One region of the Actinosynnema sp. NPDC059335 genome, then DNA from elsewhere that is predicted to be linked to it. Evidence: riboswitches for the same ligand, from Rfam matches in the RefSeq annotation. Region 1 holds a riboswitch; each other region holds the start of a gene.
What was found. Region 1 has a riboswitch for thiamine pyrophosphate ahead of ACFXGA_RS31745 (thiamine ABC transporter substrate binding subunit). Riboswitches for the same ligand answer to the same signal wherever they lie in the genome.
Positions count from the first base shown of each region.

Region 2: another riboswitch for thiamine pyrophosphate. It lies ahead of thiC (phosphomethylpyrimidine synthase ThiC); the one in region 1 lies ahead of ACFXGA_RS31745 (thiamine ABC transporter substrate binding subunit).
Region 3: another riboswitch for thiamine pyrophosphate. It lies ahead of thiO (glycine oxidase ThiO); the one in region 1 lies ahead of ACFXGA_RS31745 (thiamine ABC transporter substrate binding subunit).

Region 1 covers NZ_JBHYXZ010000140.1:15,730-21,110, reverse strand. Annotated here, with positions in the region: gene ACFXGA_RS31755 (ABC transporter ATP-binding protein) at 1-700, opposite strand, end outside; gene ACFXGA_RS31750 (ABC transporter permease) at 700-2,268, opposite strand; gene ACFXGA_RS31745 (thiamine ABC transporter substrate binding subunit) at 2,421-3,455, opposite strand; TPP riboswitch at 3,443-3,559, opposite strand; gene ACFXGA_RS31740 (4a-hydroxytetrahydrobiopterin dehydratase) at 3,593-3,886, shown strand; gene ACFXGA_RS31735 (mannosyltransferase) at 3,842-5,140, opposite strand.
Region 2 covers NZ_JBHYXZ010000005.1:86,985-93,510, reverse strand. Annotated here, with positions in the region: gene ACFXGA_RS02855 (ATP-binding protein) at 1-1,275, opposite strand, end outside; gene thiD (bifunctional hydroxymethylpyrimidine kinase/phosphomethylpyrimidine kinase) at 1,537-2,340, opposite strand; gene thiC (phosphomethylpyrimidine synthase ThiC) at 2,354-4,003, opposite strand; TPP riboswitch at 3,994-4,121, opposite strand; gene ACFXGA_RS02840 (hypothetical protein) at 4,226-4,990, shown strand; gene ACFXGA_RS02835 (peptide deformylase) at 4,987-5,571, opposite strand; gene ACFXGA_RS02830 (DUF3263 domain-containing protein) at 5,683-5,979, shown strand; gene ACFXGA_RS02825 (LytR C-terminal domain-containing protein) at 5,976-6,526, shown strand, end outside.
Region 3 covers NZ_JBHYXZ010000005.1:97,318-103,843, forward strand. Annotated here, with positions in the region: gene ACFXGA_RS02880 (thiazole synthase) at 1-282, opposite strand, end outside; gene thiS (sulfur carrier protein ThiS) at 284-484, opposite strand; gene thiO (glycine oxidase ThiO) at 481-1,488, opposite strand; TPP riboswitch at 1,474-1,585, opposite strand; gene thiE (thiamine phosphate synthase) at 1,629-2,288, shown strand; gene ACFXGA_RS02900 (S1 family peptidase) at 2,389-3,552, opposite strand; gene ACFXGA_RS02905 (threonine/serine dehydratase) at 4,085-5,005, shown strand; gene ACFXGA_RS02910 (MFS transporter) at 5,008-6,465, opposite strand.

The DNA.
Region 1 (5,381 bases):
CGAGGAACCGCGCCGTCTCCACGTCCACCGGCCGCTGCCACACCGACGACGGCTCCCCGACCTGCACGATCCGCCCGGCCCGCATCACCGCCACCCGGTCCGCGAGCGTGAACGCCTCGTCGTGGTCGTGCGTCACCACCAGCGCCGTCGCCCCCGCCTCCCGCAGCAGCCGCGCCAGGTCCACCGCCAACTGCTCCCGCAACGCCCGGTCCAACGCCGACAGCGGCTCGTCCAGCAACAACAACCGCGGCCTCGGCGCGAGCGCCCGCGCCAACGCCACCCGCTGCTGCTCGCCACCGGACAACTCGGTCACCCGCCGCGCCCCGTACCCGCCCAACCCGACCAGCTCCAGCAGCTCGGCCACCCGCTTGCCCCGGGCCTCCCGCTCCACCCCCCGCATCCGCAGCCCGAACGCCACGTTCCCCGCCACGTCCCGGTGCGGGAACAGCTGCCCGTCCTGGAACACCAGCCCGAAACCCCGCCGGTGCACGGGCGTCCCGGCCAGGTCCGCGCCGTCCCACGACACCGCGCCGCCCGCGACCGGCTCCAGCCCCGCCACCGCGCGCAGCAGCGTCGACTTCCCGCACCCGGACGGCCCCAGCAGCGCCACCACCTCACCGTCCACCACGGTCAGGTCCACATCGGACACCGCGAGCACGGGACCGTACGCCACGCTGAGCCCGTCCACCCGCAACGACATCAGAACTCCCCACCGCTCGGCACCCGCAACCGCTCGATCACCAGCACGGCCGCCGTGGTCACCACCATCAGCAACGCGCACGCCGCGTACGCCATCTGGCTGTTCAACTCCCCCGGCCGCGACATCAGCCGCGCGATCACCACGGGCAGCGTCGGCGCGTCCGGCCGGGCCAGGAAGCTCGTCGCCCCGAACTCGCCCAGCGCCACCACGAACCCGAACCCGGCCGCCGCGAGCAGCGACCGCGACGCCAGCGGGAAGTCCACCTCGCGCCACACCCGCCACGGGCTCGCGCCCAGCGTCGCCGCCGCCTGCCGCAGCCGTTCGTCCACGGCCCGCAGCACCGGCAGCACGATCCGCACGATCAACGGCGTCACCACCAGCGCCTGCGCCAGCGGCACCAGCAGCGGTGACGTGCGGAAATCACCAGGCAGGGCGTTCATCGTGATCAGGTAGCCGAAGCCGAGCGTCACCGCCGACACGCCCAGCGGCAGCATGAGCGCCGTGTCCAGGGCCTCCGCGAACCACGACCCGTGCCGCCGCAACCCCACCAGCACGACCGCCGACGTCACCCCGACCAGCAGCGCCACCACCGTGGCGTCGGTCGCCACGCGCACCGAGTTCAGCGCCGCGTCCAGCCCCGACACCGCCAGCGTGCCGCGCTCGCCGGTGCCCGCCAGCGCGGCGTAGCCCGCGAAGCTCCACCCGTCGTGCGTCGCCAGGGACCGCACCACCAGCCCCACCACCGGCGTCGACAACGCGGCCACCACCAGCCACGCCGCCGCGACCACACCCCACTCGCCGCCCACCGGGCGACGGGGCGGCTCCACCCGCAGCGGCAGCCCCCGCTCCCGCCGCCGGCGCGCCAGGCCGCCGACCACCAGCACCGCGATCACCGCCGCGAACTGCAGCAGCGACAACGCCGCCGCGCCGGACAGGTCGAACAGCTCCACCGTCCGCAGGTAGATCTCCGTCTCCAGGGTGCGGTGCCGCGCCCCGCCGAGCACCAGCACCACCCCGAAGCTGGTGGCGCAGAACAGGAACACCACCGACGCCGCCGACCCGATCGCCGGCGCCAACGACGGCAGCACCACCGACGTGAACGCCCGCACGCGGGACGCGCCCAACGCCCGCGCCGCGTCCTCCGCGCGCCGGTCCACCCGCGCCCACAGCCCGCCGACCGTGCGGGCGACCACCGCGACGTTGAAGAACGCGTTCGCCAGCACGATCGGCAGCACACCCCCGTCCGGCCACAACGCCCGGAACGCGAGCCCCACCACCACCGTCGGCAGCACGAACGGCACCATCACCGCGGCCCGCACCACCCCCGCGCCGCGCACCCGGCAACGGGCCAGCAGGAACGCCACCGGCATGCCCGCGACCAGCGCCAACGCCGTCGCCGCCGCGGCCTGGCCGAGGGTGAACCCGACCAGGTCCCAGGTGTCGGCCCGCGCCAGGACCGGCAGCGGCCCGCCCTCGCCCAACCCGAGCGAGACGATCGCCGCCACCGGCCAGGCGAAGAACACGCCCAGGAACACCACCGGCAGCAACGCCGCGAGCACCCAGACCACCCCGGGCCCCGGCCGCCGGCCGCCACGCCACCCGGACCCCGCGCCACCGGACGCCCCGAACCCCCGACCACCGCGCGAACCCGACCCGAACCCCCGACCGCCGGACGACCCGGACCCCGAACCCCCGCGCGAACCGGAACCGGGACCGGACCTCAGCCCTGGACCAACGCGCGCCACTGCCGCACCCACCGCTCCCGGTTGGCGTCGACCTCGCCCGCCGGCAGCGACCGCGCCTCGGCGGGCAGCGGCGCGGCCTTCGTCCACGCCTCGGGCAACGCGACACCCTCGCGCGACGGGTACACGTACATCTGGCCCGGCACGTCCGCCTGCACCTGCTCGCCGAGCAGGAAGTCCACGACCTTCTTCGCGTCCTCGGGGTTCTTCGCGCCGTTCAGCACGCCCGCGTACTCGACCTGCCGGTAGCAGGTGTCCAGCAGTGCCTTGGTCCGCGGCGTGCCGTCGTCGCCGATCTCCGCCGACGGCGACGAGGCGTAGGACACGACGACCGGCCTCGGCCCCTTGCCGCTGGAGCCGGAGAAGTCCTGCGTGTACGCCTCCTCCCAGCCGCTGACGACCTTCACGCCGTTGGCCTTGAGCCGGCCCCAGTAGTCCTGCCACCCGTCCTCGCCGAACTCGGCGATCGTGCCGAGCAGGAACGCGAGGCCGGGCGAGGACGTGGCCGGGTCCTCGACCACGAGCATGTCCTTGTACTTCGGGTCGGTCAGGTCCTCGTACCGCTGAGGCTCGCCGAGGCCCGCGAACGCCGCGACGTCGATGTTCAGGCACACGTCGCCGACGTCCACCGCGTGCAGCCGGTTCGGCGGGTCGAGCCGGTAGCGCTGCGCGCCGTGCTGCGCCTCCGGGCTCGCGTACTCGGCGAACACGTCCTCCTTCAACGCGCGGGAGGCGAACGTCGAGTCCACGCCGAAGGCGACGTCGCCGATCGGGGCGTCCTTGGTCAGGACCAGCTTGTTCGTCACCTCGCCCGCGTCGCCACTGGCCAGCGGCTTGATCGTGATGCCGGTGTCGGCCTTGAACCGCTCCAGCAGCTCCGGCGACAGCGCGAACGAGTCGTGCGTCACCAGCGTGACCACCCGCTCCCCCGCGGGCGGCGCGTCGGACGTGGTCACCGAACAGCCCGTGAGCAGCGCGAACGCGGTCACGGCGGGCAGCACTCGTCGGAACATCATCTCTCCCTACACCGGCATGACCCGGATCAGGTGTGGACGGTCGAAGGCTCGCGCGCCTTCCTCTCAGCCCGGCGCAGCACCGGACTCCCGTGGCGAACGGACAGCTTACCCCGCGCGGTGGCACGATCGGGGCCATGGCCGAGCTGCTGACCGACGACCAGGTGACCGCCGCGCTGACCTCGCTGCCGTCGTGGCGGGCGCAGGACGCCGCGCTGGTGCGCACGGTGGAGCTGGAGAGCTTCGCGCAGGCGTTGCAGGTGGTGAACCGCGTGGCGGAGATCGCCGAGAACGACAACCACCACCCGGACATCGACATCCGGTGGCGCACGCTGACGTTCCGCTGCAGCACGCACTCCAGCGGCGGGATCACCGCCCTGGACGTGTCACTCGCGGAGGAGATCGACGGGGTGCTCGACGCCGTCCGGTGACCCGCTCCGCGACCCGCCGTCCTGTCGTGACCCGCCGACCTGTCGTGACCCGCCGACCTGTCGTGACCCGCCGACCTGTCGGGACGTCGCCGCCCGCCGGCCCCGCAGCACGACCGCGATCGTGACCAGCGTGAGCACGCCCACCGCCGGGTAGACCCAGCCGAGCGCCGACTGGTGCCAGGGCCGCGGGATGATCCAGATCGACGGCTGCGCGTTGAGCAGGAACGAGATCAGGTAGCTGCCGATCGCCAGCAGCCAGGCGACCGCCGTCACGACGGCCAGCCGGTGCCGGGCCGAGTACAGCAGCCACATCAGCGCGGGCACCGCCCACACCCAGTGGTGGCTCCACGAGATCGGCGAGACGAGCAGCCCGAGGAGCTGCACCGACACGATCATCGCCAACGCGTCCCGCGCCTTCACCGCCGCGTGCAGCGCGAACCCCGTGAGCACGGCCGCCACCACGACCGCGCCGACGAAGACCGGCCCCGTCCCGATGTCGTGGCCGACGGTGCGGGACAGCGCGCCGCGCAGCGACTGGTTGATCGCGGACCCGACCGGGCCCACGCGGGAGGCGTCGCCCAGCAGGTGGAACCAGTACTCGTTCGACAGGCGCGGCGACACCGCGTACGCCACCGCGACCGTGCCGAAGAACGCCGCGACCGACCACACGGCCGCCTTGTACTGGCGGTTCACCAGGAAGTAGAGCCCGGAGATCGCCGGCGTGAGCTTCAACCCGGCCGCGATCCCGACGCCCGCGCCCCGCGCGGCGTTGCGCGCGGAGACCAGCGTGCCGAGCAGCAGGGCGGCCAGGACGAGGTTGATCTGGCCGTAGTTCAGGGTGGTGCGGACCGGCTCGACCCAGATGAACAGGCCGGTCCACAGCATCGCGCGACGCGGGTCGCCGCTGCCGACGAGCTGGAGCGACTTGCGGGTGACGAACCACAGGCAGGCGAGGCTGACGAGCTGCCAGAACCAGCGGGCCACGCCCCACGGCACCCAGGACAGCGGCACGAAGACGAGCGCGGAGAACGGCGGGTAGGTGAACGGCAGGGCGAACTGGTCGGAGAACTCCTTGAGCCGCCACTCGTACAGCTGCCCGGTGAACAGCTCCGGCGAGGCGTTCCGGTAGACCATCAGGTCCACCATGGTCATCTTCGTCTGGAACGCCACCATCGCCAGGTGGCCGAGCAGGGACAGGCCGAGCACCCACGGCGCGAAGGCGAGAACCCGCCCTTCGAGTGTGCGCAGCCCCACTGCCCCCACCTCCACGATGGTGTGAATTACACGACTGTCGGGCCACGAAACCGGGTACCCGAACGTCAAGACGAGTGGGAGATCAACGCAAGGGGAAAATTCGCATGACCACCGACATCGTCGTGTTCACCGTCTCCGCCCTGGGCATGCTGGCCACCGCGGGGGGCGTCTTCGCCCTGGCCCGCCACAGCCGCAACCAGGTGCGCTGACGACTCCGGGCACAGTACCTCGGGGCGGTGCG
Region 2 (6,526 bases), on a different contig from region 1:
CGGGTGGTGCGCGTCCAGCCAGGCCAGCGCGGAGGCGCGGTCCGGCAGCGACCGGACCTGGCAGCCGGGCGCGGGCGGGTCGACCCGGATCGGCTCCCGGTACGGGTACAGCAGGTGGTCGGCGGCGTGGGCGGTGTGCCGGTAGTGGTCCACCACCCGGTCCAGCGCCGCCCGCCGCACCGGTTCGGGGACGTCGGCGCAGGCGGTGGTCGCGGCGTAGGCGCGGACCAGGTCGTGCATCCGGTAGCGGCCGTGCGCCTGCCGGTCGAGCAGCGACGCCTCCGCCAACGCGCCCAGCACCGCGCGCGCCTCCCGCGCGGGCAGGCCCGTCAGGGACGCGGCCGCGGGCAGGTCCACGTCCGGCCCCGGAGCCAGCCCCAGCAGCGCGAACGCCTCCCGTTGGCGGTCGGTGAGGTGCCGCAGGGACCAGGACAGCACGGCGGGCAGGCTGGCGGCGGGGTCGGTGTGGTGGTCGAGCATCTCCAGGCCCAGCTCCCGCAGCTCGACCGCCAACTCGGCCAGCGGAACCGCCGGCCGCGCCGCGGCGTGCCGGGCCATGATCGCCAGCGCCAGCGGGTGGCGACCGCACAGCCCGACCAGGTCGTCGGTCGCCTCCGGGGCGGGCGCGACCCGCGGCACGCCCAAACGTCGGGTCAACAGGTCACGGGCCTCCTCCCGGCCCGGCACACCCAGCGGCACGTGCCGCGCGCCGCACCGGTCGATCAGCGACGACAGCACGGTCCGGCCCGTGACCAGCACCGTGCACGTCGGGCTGCCCGGCAGCAGCGGCACGACCTGTTCGGCGGTGGCCGCGTTGTCCAGCACGACCAGCATCCGCCTGCCCGCGACCAGACCCCGGTACAGCGCCGCCAGGGCGTCCAGGTCGGGCGGGAGCGCGCCGGGGTCCACGCCCAGGGCGCCGAGGAACCCGCGCACCGCGTCCACCGGCCCGGTCGGCCGCCCCGCCGGGCTGAACCCGTTCAGGTCGACGAACAGCTGACCGTCCGGGAACCGGTCGAGGTTGCGGTGCGCCCACACCAGCGCCAGGCACGTCTTGCCGATGCCGCCCACGCCCGCGATCGCCGACACGGTGCCCGCGGCGTCGTCCAACGCGGCCAGCTCCGCCGCCCGACCGACGAACGCCGCGGGCACGGCCGGCAGTTGCCGCGGCGTCGCGGCCGCGGGCCGTACCGGCGCGGCGTGCAGGTGCACACCGCCGTGCACCACACCGGCCTGCACCACGCCGCCCAACCGGCCCGTCACCGTGTTGCGCACACCGGGCGGTGCCACCCGGATCGGACCGGCTCCGCGGCCCACACCGGCCACCGGTTCGTCGACCTCCACTGGACCGCCCCCTCGACCACCCGTGTTCGGATTCCCGACCACAGGGTGACGAATCGGACGTGCTCACCGAACCCTTCGACGATCGACAACCGGCGACGGCGACGCGGTCCCCCTCCGCCGCCGGGCCGCGAACGGCGACGGGGCGGGGCGGCGACGGGGCGGGGCGGCGACGACCACCCCGCCCCGCCGGCGTCACCCCTCCAGCCGCCACAGCGGCGACACCGGGCCCACCCCGCCGCCCAACGGGTACGCGGCGGCCACCGACCGGACCACGAAGTCCTTGCCGAACCGCACCGCCGTCGGCACGTCCGCGCCCCGCGCGAGCTGCGACGCGATCGCCGACGCCAGCGTGTCCCCGCTGCCGTGGGTGTCCTTCACGTCGTAGCGCGGCCCGAGCAGCTCGACGAACCGCTCGCCGTCGAACAGCACGTCCAGGCACTCCGGGTCGTCCCACAGGTGCCCGCCCTTGACCAGCACCCACCGCGGGCCCATCGCGTGCAGCGCCTCGGCCGCCTTGCGCTGGTCGGCGCGGCTGCGCACGTCGATGCCGGTCAGCAGCCGCACCTCGTCCAGGTTCGGCGTCACCAGCGTCGCCCGCGGGAACAGCAGCGACCGCACCGCGTCCAGCGCGTCGTCGGCCAGCAGCTGGTGCCCGTGCATCGACGCGGCCACCGGGTCCACCACGAACGGCCCGACGTCGACCCGGTCCACCGCCGCCGCGACCGCCTCGATGATCGCCGCCGACGCCAGCATCCCGGTCTTCGCCGCGTCCACCCCGATGTCCGTCGCCACCGCCTCGATCTGCGCGGCCACCACGTCCGGCGGGATCTCCGTGTACCCGGTGACGCCCAGCGAGTTCTGCACGGTCACCGCCGTCACCGCCGTCATCCCGTGCACCCCGCACGCGAACAACGTCCTCAGGTCCGCCTGCAGGCCCGCGCCACCGCCCGAGTCCGACCCGGCGATGGTCAGCACCTTCGGCGGCGCGACCGCCATCAGCGCACCCCCATCAGTCCACCACCGGCAGGTACACCTTGGCGCCCCGGTCGGTGAACTCGTGCGACTTCTCCGCCATGCCCGCCTCGATCGCCTCCACCGTCGACAGCCCGCGCTCCTCCGCGAACCGCCGCACGTCCTGGGTGATCTTCATCGAGCAGAACTTCGGCCCGCACATCGAGCAGAAGTGCGCCGTCTTCGCCGGCGCCGCGGGCAGCGTCTCGTCGTGGAACGACCGCGCCGTGTCCGGGTCCAGCGACAGGTTGAACTGGTCCTCCCACCGGAACTCGAACCGGGCCTTCGACAACGCGTCGTCCCGCTCCTGCGCCCCCGGGTGCCCCTTGGCCAGGTCCGCCGAGTGCGCCGCGATCTTGTACGTGATCACGCCCGTCTTCACGTCGTCCCGGTTGGGCAGCCCCAGGTGCTCCTTCGGGGTGACGTAGCACAGCATCGCCGTGCCCAGCCACCCGATCTGCGCCGCCCCGATCGCCGAGGTGATGTGGTCGTACGCGGGCGCGATGTCCGTGGCCAGCGGCCCGAGGGTGTAGAACGGAGCCTCCCCGCACCACTCCTCCTCCAGCCGCACGTTCTCCGCGATCTTGTGCATCGGCACGTGACCCGGCCCCTCGATCATCACCTGCACGTCCTTCGCCCGCGCGACGTGCGTCAGCTCGCCCAACGTCCGCAGCTCCGCGAACTGCGCCTCGTCGTTCGCGTCCGCGATCGAACCCGGCCGCAGCCCGTCACCCAGCGAGAACGTGACGTCGTACGCCCGCAGGATGTCGCACAGCTCCTCGAAGTGCGTGTACAGGAAGCTCTCCTTGTGGTGCGCCAGGCACCACGCGGCCATGATCGACCCGCCCCGCGACACGATGCCCGTCACCCGCCTGGCCGTCAGCGGCACGTACCGCAGCAGCACCCCCGCGTGCACCGTCATGTAGTCCACGCCCTGCTCGGCCTGCTCGACGACGGTGTCCCGGTACACCTCCCACGACAGCTTCGCCGGGTCGCCGTCCACCTTCTCCAACGCCTGGTAGATCGGCACCGTCCCGACCGGCACCGGCGAGTTCCGCATGATCCACTCGCGGGTCTCGTGGATCCGCTTCCCCGTCGACAAATCCATGATCGTGTCGGCGCCCCACCGCGACGCCCACACCATCTTCTCCACCTCCTCCTCGATCGAGGAGGTCACCGCCGAGTTCCCGATGTTCGCGTTGACCTTCACCAGGAACTTCTTCCCGATGATCATCGGCTCGGCCTCCGGGTGGTTCCGGTTGAGCGGGATGACCGCCCGACCGATCGCCACCTCGTCCCGGACGAACTCCGGGCTCAGGTTCTCGCGCGCCGCCACGAACCGCATCTCCGGCGTGATGACCCCCGCCTTCGCGTACGCCAGCTGGGTCACCGCCCCGTCGACCGGCTCCCGCCGCGCGATCCACTCCGCACGCACCCTCGGAAGTCCACTGTGGACGTCGATGGTCGCGCTCTCGTCGGTATACGGACCGGAAGTGTCGTACAGGTCGACGTGCTCGCCGTTGGTCAGCTCCACCCTGCGGAACGGGACCCGCACGCCGTCGCCCACCTCGCGGTAGACCTTGCGCGAACCCGAGATCGGTCCCGTGGTGACACTGGGCTTGACCGAACGGTCGTCAAGAGCCGTCACGACATTCCTCCCTACGCCGGCATTACCCGGTCAGGTTCAGGCGGTCGGCGGCGCCGGGGCCCTCACACCCCAGCCGCCCTCTCAGCCCGCTGTGGCGCGAGCTCCCGCGTGTGTTGAGTTTTCGCACTGCGTTCGAGCAGTCGGCCCGACCATAGCCACGGCCAGGTGCCGATGCCAAGGTGCGGATGCCGAAGACCACCGGTTGCGCGTACCTTTCACCGCGTGGCTGATCACCGGCCGTTCCCGCCCGGCGCCCGGCGCGTGGCCCGCCCCGCCGCCGTCTCGCCCTGCCCGTCCTGCGGCGACCTGGCGGGCCGCGGCTACCCCGCCTGCCGCTTCTGCGCCGAGCTGGTCGACCAGTACTGGCTGCTCGACTGGCAGGAGCTGCTCGCCGCCGAACAACTCGCCGAAGGCGGCGCCGGCGAGCGCGAACTCGCCGAGCTGGTCCTCGCCGACGAGGTCGGCCGCCACCCCTGGACCTGCACCGACTGGGCGATGACCCTCGTCACCTGCTCCCAGTGCGGCGAGGAACTCGCCACCGGCCCCGCCGACTGCGTCCGCTGCGCCATGGCCGACGCCCTCCGCTGGTCGTGGGACCACGCCGGCTACCCGACCGCGATCACCGCCGCCGAACACGCCCTCCGCGTCGCCCGGGCCGCCCTGCGCGCCCCCCACCGCGGCCGCCCCGCCACCGTCGCCGCCTGGCGGCTCCTCCTGCCGTTCCTGCTGGTCGGAGAGCTGCCGACGGCCGGCCAGATGCGCCGCATCCGGGCCGCCGTGCTCGCCGGCGCCTACACCGACCTGGCCCGCTGCCCCACCCACCGCGAACTCGCGTCCTACCCCGAGCTGCCCTGGCGACGCCCCGAACGACCGCCCCGCGCCGACCACCCCGCGCCGCACCGCGCCCACGACCGGCGCGACCCGTCCCACCGCGCGCCCGCGGGCGGGACGAGGCCGGGCCCGCCCTGGTCCTCGTCGTCGCCCTAGTCCTCGTCGTCGTCCGCGAACGGGTCCTCCGACGTCGCCGGGTCCCACGACAACCCCGGCACACCCCACCCGTTCGCGCGCAGCATCCTCTTCGCCGCCCGCTTGTGCCGCCCCACCAGCCGGTCCAGGTAGATGACCCCGTCCAGGTGATCGGTCTCGTGCTGCAGGCACCGCGCGAAGAACCCGGTGCCCTCCACCTCCACGGGCTTGCCGTCCCCGTCGAACCCGGTCACCTTCGCCCACGGCGCCCGCCCCGTCGGGTACGACTCGCCCGGCGCCGACAGGCACCCCTCGAAGTCGTCGTCCGGGTCCGGCATCCCCAACGGCACCTCCGACGTCTCCAACGTCGGGTTCACCACCACACCGCGATGGCGCACACCCTCGTCGTCCGGGCAGTCGTAGACGAACAACCGCAGGTCGATCCCGATCTGGTTCGCCGCGAGCCCCACACCCCGCGCCGCCGCCATCGTCTCGTGCATGTCCTCGATCAACGTGCGCAACGACTCGTCGAACACCTCGACCGGACGGGTCGGGCGGTGCAGGACGGGATCTCCGGCGATCCGGATCGGGTGAACTGCCATGGCGTGCAGCCTAACGGCGCGCCACGGCGGACGCGCCGACCGATGAGCCCACCCACACCAAGATCACGTGATGTAATGGCACCCACGCACGGGACACGGCTGAGGAGCCAGATGGACGCCGCAGAGGCACTGGCGCCGGCGGAGGGGCCGGACGACGGTTTGAACGACCGGGAACGCGAGATCCTGGCCTTCGAACGCCAGTGGTGGAAGTACGCGGGTGCGAAGGAACAGGCCGTCAAGGAGCTGTTCGACATGTCCGCGACGCGCTACTACCAGCTGCTCAACGCGTTGATCGAGAAAGAAGAGGCGTTGGCCGCCGATCCGATGTTGATCAAGAGACTGCGCCGGTCCCGCTCCGGCAGGCAACGCGCCCGCGCGGCCAAGAGGCTGGGCGTCGAGCGCCGATGACGAACCCCGAACAGCCGGCGGGCCCCGCCCACCCGGCCCGCGCCGCGGGCTACGCCCTGCTCGGCGTGGCCGTCATCGCCCTGGTCATCGGCCTGGTCAGCCTCGTCACCGGCGGCCCCGACGACACCCCGCCCGCCGCCCAGACCACCCCGCCCTCGGCCACCTCCGACACCCCGGACGGCTCACCGACCGCCCCCTCGGAGACCACCCCCGCGCCGACCACCCCGCCGTCGGACACCACACCGGCCACGACCGCCCCCACCACGACCGCCGCCCCCGGCGGCACCACCGCGAACGTCCCCCCGCCGCCCGTCGACACCGTCCCCAAGCCGCCGGTGCGCGTCTACAACAACAGCACCACCCAGGGCCTGGCCGCCCGCGCCCAGGCCGACGTCGAACAAGCCGGGTGGCAGGTCGCCGAGAGGGGCAACTACTCCCAGGGCACCATCCCCACCACCACCGTCTACTTCCGCCCCGGCACCGACGAGGAACCCTCCGCCCGCGAACTCGCCACCGTCCTCGGCGCCCGCGTGGAACCCCGGTTCGA
Region 3 (6,526 bases), on a different contig from region 1:
CCAGTTCGTCTCCAACGCCTCCCGCGCCAGCCGCGCGGTGAGCACGGCCTCGGCGGCGGTGCGGCAGCCGGCCGTGTTGGGCAGCGCCGCGATCCCCAGCCGGGCCAGCAGGTCCAGCACTCCCCCGCCGGACGCGTCCAGGCGGCGCATCGCGACCGTCGTCAGCTCCGTCCCGGACGCCACCAGGGCGCGTTCCAGCACCGACAGGTTCGCCGCGCCGCCGGTGCCCATGACGAGCCGCGACCCGAACTCGCGCCCGGCGATCACCAAGGGGTCGTCCACGTCAGCCTCCCTGCACGGCGGTCAGCACCTCGACCGCGGCCCCGTCGCGCACCGCCGTCGTCGCCCACGCCGCGCGCGGCACGACCTCGCCGTCCAGGGCGACCGCGACACCGCGCGGCGGGGCGTCGAGCAGCGCGAGCACGGTGGCGACGGTCGACCCGTCGGCCAGTTCCCGCTCCACACCGTTCACGTGCGCCTTCACCGACTGTTTCCTCCTTCGCGGAGCAGGGCGAGCACCCGCCGGGCGGTGACGGGCGCGAGGAGCAGGCCGTTGCGGTGGTGGCCGGTGGCGGCCACCACGCCCGGTTCCAGCAGGCGGATGACGGGCGCGTTGTCGGGGCTGCCCGCGCGGAACCCGGCGGCGGCCTCGACCAGCGCGTACTCGGCGATGCCCGGCCACACCACCTCGGCGTCGCGCAGCAGGTCCCGCACGCCGCCGACGGTCACGTCGCCGTCGAAACCGGCCTCGTACTGGGTCGCGCCGAGCACGAACCCGTCCTCGCGGGGCACGAGGTAGACGGGGCGGCCGGACACGTGGGCGCGGATCGTGTGCCGGGGCGGCGGCAACGCGCCGGGCCGCGCGGCCAGCCGCAGGATCTCGCCCTTCACCGGCCGGATCACCGTCCGCAGCGCCGGGTGCAGGTCGCGGCTCCACGCGCCGGCCGCGATCACCGTCACGTCGCGCTCCGCGCCCGGCTCGGCGGCGAACACGACACCGTTGGCGGCACAGGCTTCCCGCAGCGCGCGCAGCAGCGCCCGGTTGTCCACGGCGACGTCGCCCGGCACGGACAGTCCACTGCGGACCGGGCCGAGACCGGGCTCCAGCGCCCGCAGCTCGCGCCCCGTCAGCCGGGACACCGGCCGGCCCAGCCGGTCCAGGTGGGCGCGCAGCTGGTCCAGCACCTCGACGTCGGCCCCGTCCACCGCGACCGCCAGCGTCCCCGCCGGGCTCAGCGCGACGCCCAGCTCGCGGGCGAACTCCGGCCACAGCTCCAGCGACTCGACGCCGAGCGCGAGGACCTCCTCGTCGCCCGGCCACGCCTCGGTGATCGGCGCGAGCATCCCGCCCGCCACCCACGAGCCGCCGTGCGGGGAGGCGCGGTCGACCAGTTCGACGGTGTAGCCGGCGCGGGCCGCGTACCAGGCCGCGGACAGGCCGATGACGCCACCGCCGAGGACGGTCACTCGCATTGCCAAGGCACTCACGCTCCCTGCGCCGGCATGACCCGGATCAGGTTCGACGGTCGGAGCGGACCACGCTCCCTCTCAGCCCGGTCTGTTCCAGGCTCCCGTGCGGACCGCGTCCACCGTAGCGCACGCGGCGGCGCGGCGGTTACCGTGCCGCCGTGCCAGGACTCGACGGAACGCGGATCAGGCGGCGGCTCGCCGACGCACGGCTCTACCTCTGCACGCCCACGCGCCCCGACCTCGCCGAGTTCGCGGACGCCGCGCTCGCGGGCGGCGTGGACGTCGTGCAGCTGCGGGACAAGGGCATCGAGGCGAAGCAGGAGATCGCCGCGCTGGAGGTGCTCGCCGAGGCGTGCGCGCGGCACGGCGCGCTGCTCGCGGTCAACGACCGGGCGGACGTGGCGCTGGCCGTGGACGCCGACGTGCTGCACCTCGGGCAGGACGACCTGCCGGTGCCGCTCGCCCGCCGCGTCGTCGGCGACGACGTGGTGATCGGCCGGTCCACGCACGACGTCGCGCAGGCGCGGGCGGCGGCCGGGGAACCGGGCGTGGACTACTTCTGCACCGGGCCGTGCTGGCCGACGCCGACCAAGCCGGGCCGTCCCGCGCCGGGCCTGGACCTGGTGCGGGCCACGGCGGGCACGACCGACCGGCCGTGGTTCGCGATCGGCGGCATCGACCGGGACCGGCTGCCCGAGGTGCTGGCGGCGGGCGCGGAACGGGTCGTCGTCGTGCGCGCCGTCACCGAGGCCGAAGACCCCCGCGCCGCCGCGGAGTGGTTCGCGCGTCGGCTGGAGGGCGCGCGGTCGTCGGCGTGACCCCCGGGACGCGGAACGCCCCCGGACCGGGTGGTCCGGGGGCGTCGCCCGAGCGGTGCGCGGCCCGCAGGGGAAGGGACGGCCGCGCGGCGCCGCGACGTCAGCCGCGGGTCAGGCTGAGCCCGTAGGCGCTGAGGATCTCGTTGACGGGCTGGAAGTAGACGATGCCGCCGGAGGTGCAGTTGCCCGAACCGCCGGAGGTCACGCCCTGGGCCTGGCTGTAGTTCGAGCCGGCCACCCACGAACCGCCCGAGTCACCGGGCTCGGCGCAGGCGTTGGTGCGGGTCAGGCCCGACACCGAGCCCTGCGCGTAGTTCACCGTCTGGTTCTTGGCCTGGACGGTGCCGCAGCGCCAGCCGGTGGTGGAGCCGGAACGGCAGATCGCCGCGCCGACCGCCGCCTCGGACGAGCCGGTCACGGTGACGTTGGAGCCGTTGTAGCGGTTGACCCACGGGCGGGAGGTCCAGCTCGTGTTCGTCCGCACCCAGGCGTAGTCGTTGCCCGGGAAGGACGAGCCCGCGAAGGTGCCCTGCGAGACGCGGTTGAAGCCGGTCGTCGCGTTGCCCGTGCGGCCGCAGTGGCCCGCGGTCACGAACCCGCCGGCGACCGCGAAGCCCACCGAGCACCGGCCGCTGCCGATGTAGTAGGCGTCACCGCCGCGGGTGTCGTACAGCGGCGTCGGCGACTCGTCGACCTCGACCACCCGGACCGCCGGGCTGACCGACTTGGCCGCCGCCAGGAACGACTCCGCCGCCGCGTCGCGCTGGAAGCGGTTCACCTCGACCACGACCGAGTTGGTCTGGTCGTCGACCCGCCAGCCGGTGATCGACTTCGGCGCCGACATGCCGTCGAGCGCCGACTTCGCGCCGGTGAGCTGCCGGTGGGAGAAGGCGACGTACTTGGCGTCGGCGCCCGCGGCCTTCGCCGCGCCCGCCTTCGCCGGGTCCGCCACCGCGACGACCAGCTTGCCGGTCGCCTGGTTGATCCACGAACCCGCGTAGGCGGCGCCGACGGCGGCCTTCGCGGCCGCCTCGACCTCACCCGCGCGGGTGTCGCTCGCCAAACGGGCGGTGACCTGTTCGGCGGTCAGGCCGAGGTCGCGTTGCGCCGCTTGGAGCAACTCGGCGGGGTAGCTCTCCGTGTCGGCCGGGCTTGTGCCATTGGGCGCGGCGGGCGCCGCGAAGGCCGGTACGCTGAGAGCTGTAGCCGTGCTCGTGGCCAGCAGGACGGCCGTGGCAAGGCGGACCGCACTCGTGCGGTTCATTAGGCGTCTCCCTCATCTTCGGGTGCAGGGAACCCGAGAGCCTGGTTGCAGGGACCGCTCTCGGGGGCTCTAGGGGGACGGGTGGTGGGGCGGCGGCAGGGGTCGCCCCACCCCTTTTTCTCTCGCCCGGTTCGTCGCTCGTGCCTCCCGGACCGCGGTCGCACGCGGTGAGGCGCACGGCCGGGACGGCGCTCGCGTGTCCCGCATGCCACTCCTCCCCGGTCTCCGGTCGACCAGCACTCGCCCGTTCGAGCGACGTTATGACTCCGTTACCTATGACGGTTCGAGCCATCTGAGGGCGAAGTGTGTCACAGGACACGCCGATATGACTGCGCTGTGTAGCGTTTGACAGTTAACTCTCACTCAAGGTAGTGACTCGATCACCGATTCGGGCGGATTTGCCACATGTAAGCGATCCCGTCACGCAAGCCTCGTACGTGTGAATGCTGTTGAACCGGGCGGGTGACACAGGAGGAGTTCCGGTAGCGCGCCGTGTAGGCGGGACGCCGCCGCAGGGGTGAGGATCGACGCCATGGGACTCGTCACCATCTCCGACATCCAGGCCGCCGCCGACCGCGTCAAGGGCGCGGCGGTGCGCACACCGCTCCTGCGGTTCGACGACGGGTTGTGGCTCAAGCCGGAGAGCTTGCAACCGGTCGGCGCGTTCAAGATCCGGGGCGCGTACAACGCCCTCGCCCGGCTGCCCGAGGACGTGCGGGCGCGCGGCGTCGTCGCCTACTCCAGCGGCAACCACGCCCAGGCCGTCGCGTACGCGGCGAAGCTGTTCGGCGTGCGCGCGGCGATCGTCGTGCCGGACACCACGCCCCGGGTCAAGGTCGAGGCCACCCTGTCCCACGGCGCGGAGGTCGTGCAGGTGCCCATGGCGCAGCGGGAGGCGCGGGCCGCGGAGCTGGTGGCCGAGCGGGGCGCGACGCTGATCCCGCCGTTCGACCACCCCGACGTCATCGCCGGTCAGGGCACCATCGGGCTGGAGGTCGTGGCGGACCTGCCGGACGTGGCGACGGTGCTGGTGCCGGTCAGCGGCGGGGGCCTGATCTCCGGGGTGGCGACGGCGGTGAAGGCGCTGAGCCCGTCGACGCGGGTGATCGGCGTGGAGCCGGAGCTGGCGGGCGACGCGGCCGAGTCGCTGAGGGTCGGCACGCTGGTCCGGTGGTCGCCCGACGACCGGGCCCGGACGTCGGCCGACGGGTTGCGCGCCGAGCCGTCCGAGCTGACGTTCGCGCACATGAGGGCCTACGTGGACGACATCGTGACGGTGTCGGAGGAGCAGATCGGCGAGGCCGTCGGCCTGCTGGCCCGGCGGGCGCGGCTCGTGGTGGAGCCGAGCGGCGCGGTCACCGTCGCCGCCCACCTGGCGCGGCCGTCGGAGCGCGCGGTCGCCGTGCTGTCCGGCGGGAACGTCGACCCGGAGGTGTTCGCCGGGTACCTCTGAGGTCAGTCGCGCATGTGCGCGGGCGGGCCGTCGACCGGGCAGCTGTGGCACTCGTGGGCGTCCGGGGTCGCCCGGAGCACGCGGTTGTCCGTGCCGACGGCCAGCAGCCCGCCGACCACCGACGCGACCGCGCACACCAGCAGGGCCCGCTGCCAGCCCTCGGTGAGCGCGGCCGGGTCGGCGTACCGGTCCCCGGTCAGGCCCGCCACGGCCGGCAGCACGGCCACCGCGACCAGGCTGCCGGTGCGGGCGACCGCGTTGTTGACGCCCGAGGCGACCCCCGCGTACCGGTCCGGGGCGGCGGCCAGCACGGTCGCCGTCACCGGCGCGACCACCGCCGCCAGGCCGAAGCCGAACACGAGCAGGCCGGGCAGCACGCCGGTCCAGTAGCCGGCCCCGGGCTCGACCCGCCGCAGCAGCAGCATGCCGACGCCGATCAGCACCGGACCCGCGACCAGCTGGGCGCGCGGCCCGATGCGCTGGGCGAGGTCCCCGGACCGCGCCGACAGCGCCAGCATGATCAGCGTGATGGGCAGGCTCGCCAGGCCGGACGCGGTCGGCGAGTAGCCCAGCGACACCTGCAGTTGCAGCACCATCAGCACCATCACCCCGCCCAGCGCCGCGTAGACCAGGAAGGTCAGCGCGTTGGCCAGGACGAACGTGCGGTCGGCGAACAGCCGGGGCGGCACGAGCGGGTCGCGGCCGCGCCGTTGCGCCACCACGAACGCCACCAGCCCCGCGACCCCCAGCGCCCCGGCCGTGAGCACGAGCGCGTCCGCGCCGCGGACCGGCGCCTCGACCAGCGCGCCGGTGACGCCCGCGAGGCCCACCGCGCCGATCACGGACTCGCCGACGTTCGGGTGGCCGGTGAGGGACTCGTCGCGGGACTCGGGCACGTGCCGGCGGGCGAGCCACACGCAGACCGCCGCGACCGGCAGGTTGACCAGGAACGCGAGCCGCCACGACCACGCCTGCACCAGCAGCCCGCCGAGCAGCGGCCCGACGGCCGTGGCGACGCCGGACAGGCCGGACCACGCGCCGATCGCGCGGGACCGGTCGGCGCGGGCGAAGACCGACTGCAGGATGGCGAGCGAGCCGGGCGTGAGCAGCGCGCCGCCGATGCCCTGCAGGACGCGGGCGGCGACGAGCAGCTCGGTGGTCGGCGCGAGCCCGCAGAGCAGTGACGCGGCCCCGAACCAGAGGACGCCGAACGTGAAGACCCGGCGGCGGCCGTACCGGTCGCCCAGCGAGCCGGCCACGAGGATCAGCGAGGCCAGCGCCAGCAGGTAGCCGTCGAGGATCCACTGGAGCCCGGCGACCGACGCCCCCAGCTCCGCGCCGATCCGGGGCAGGGCGACGTTGACGATGGTGCTGTCCAGCATCGCCATGCCCGAGCCCAGGATGGTCGTCGCCAGCACGGCCCTGGCCCGTCCCGTGCCCCATACCACCGTCTCGGTCACCGACCCATTCTGCTCCCCGAGTTGTCCACAGGCCGGAGCGGACCACTCCCGCACCGTCGGC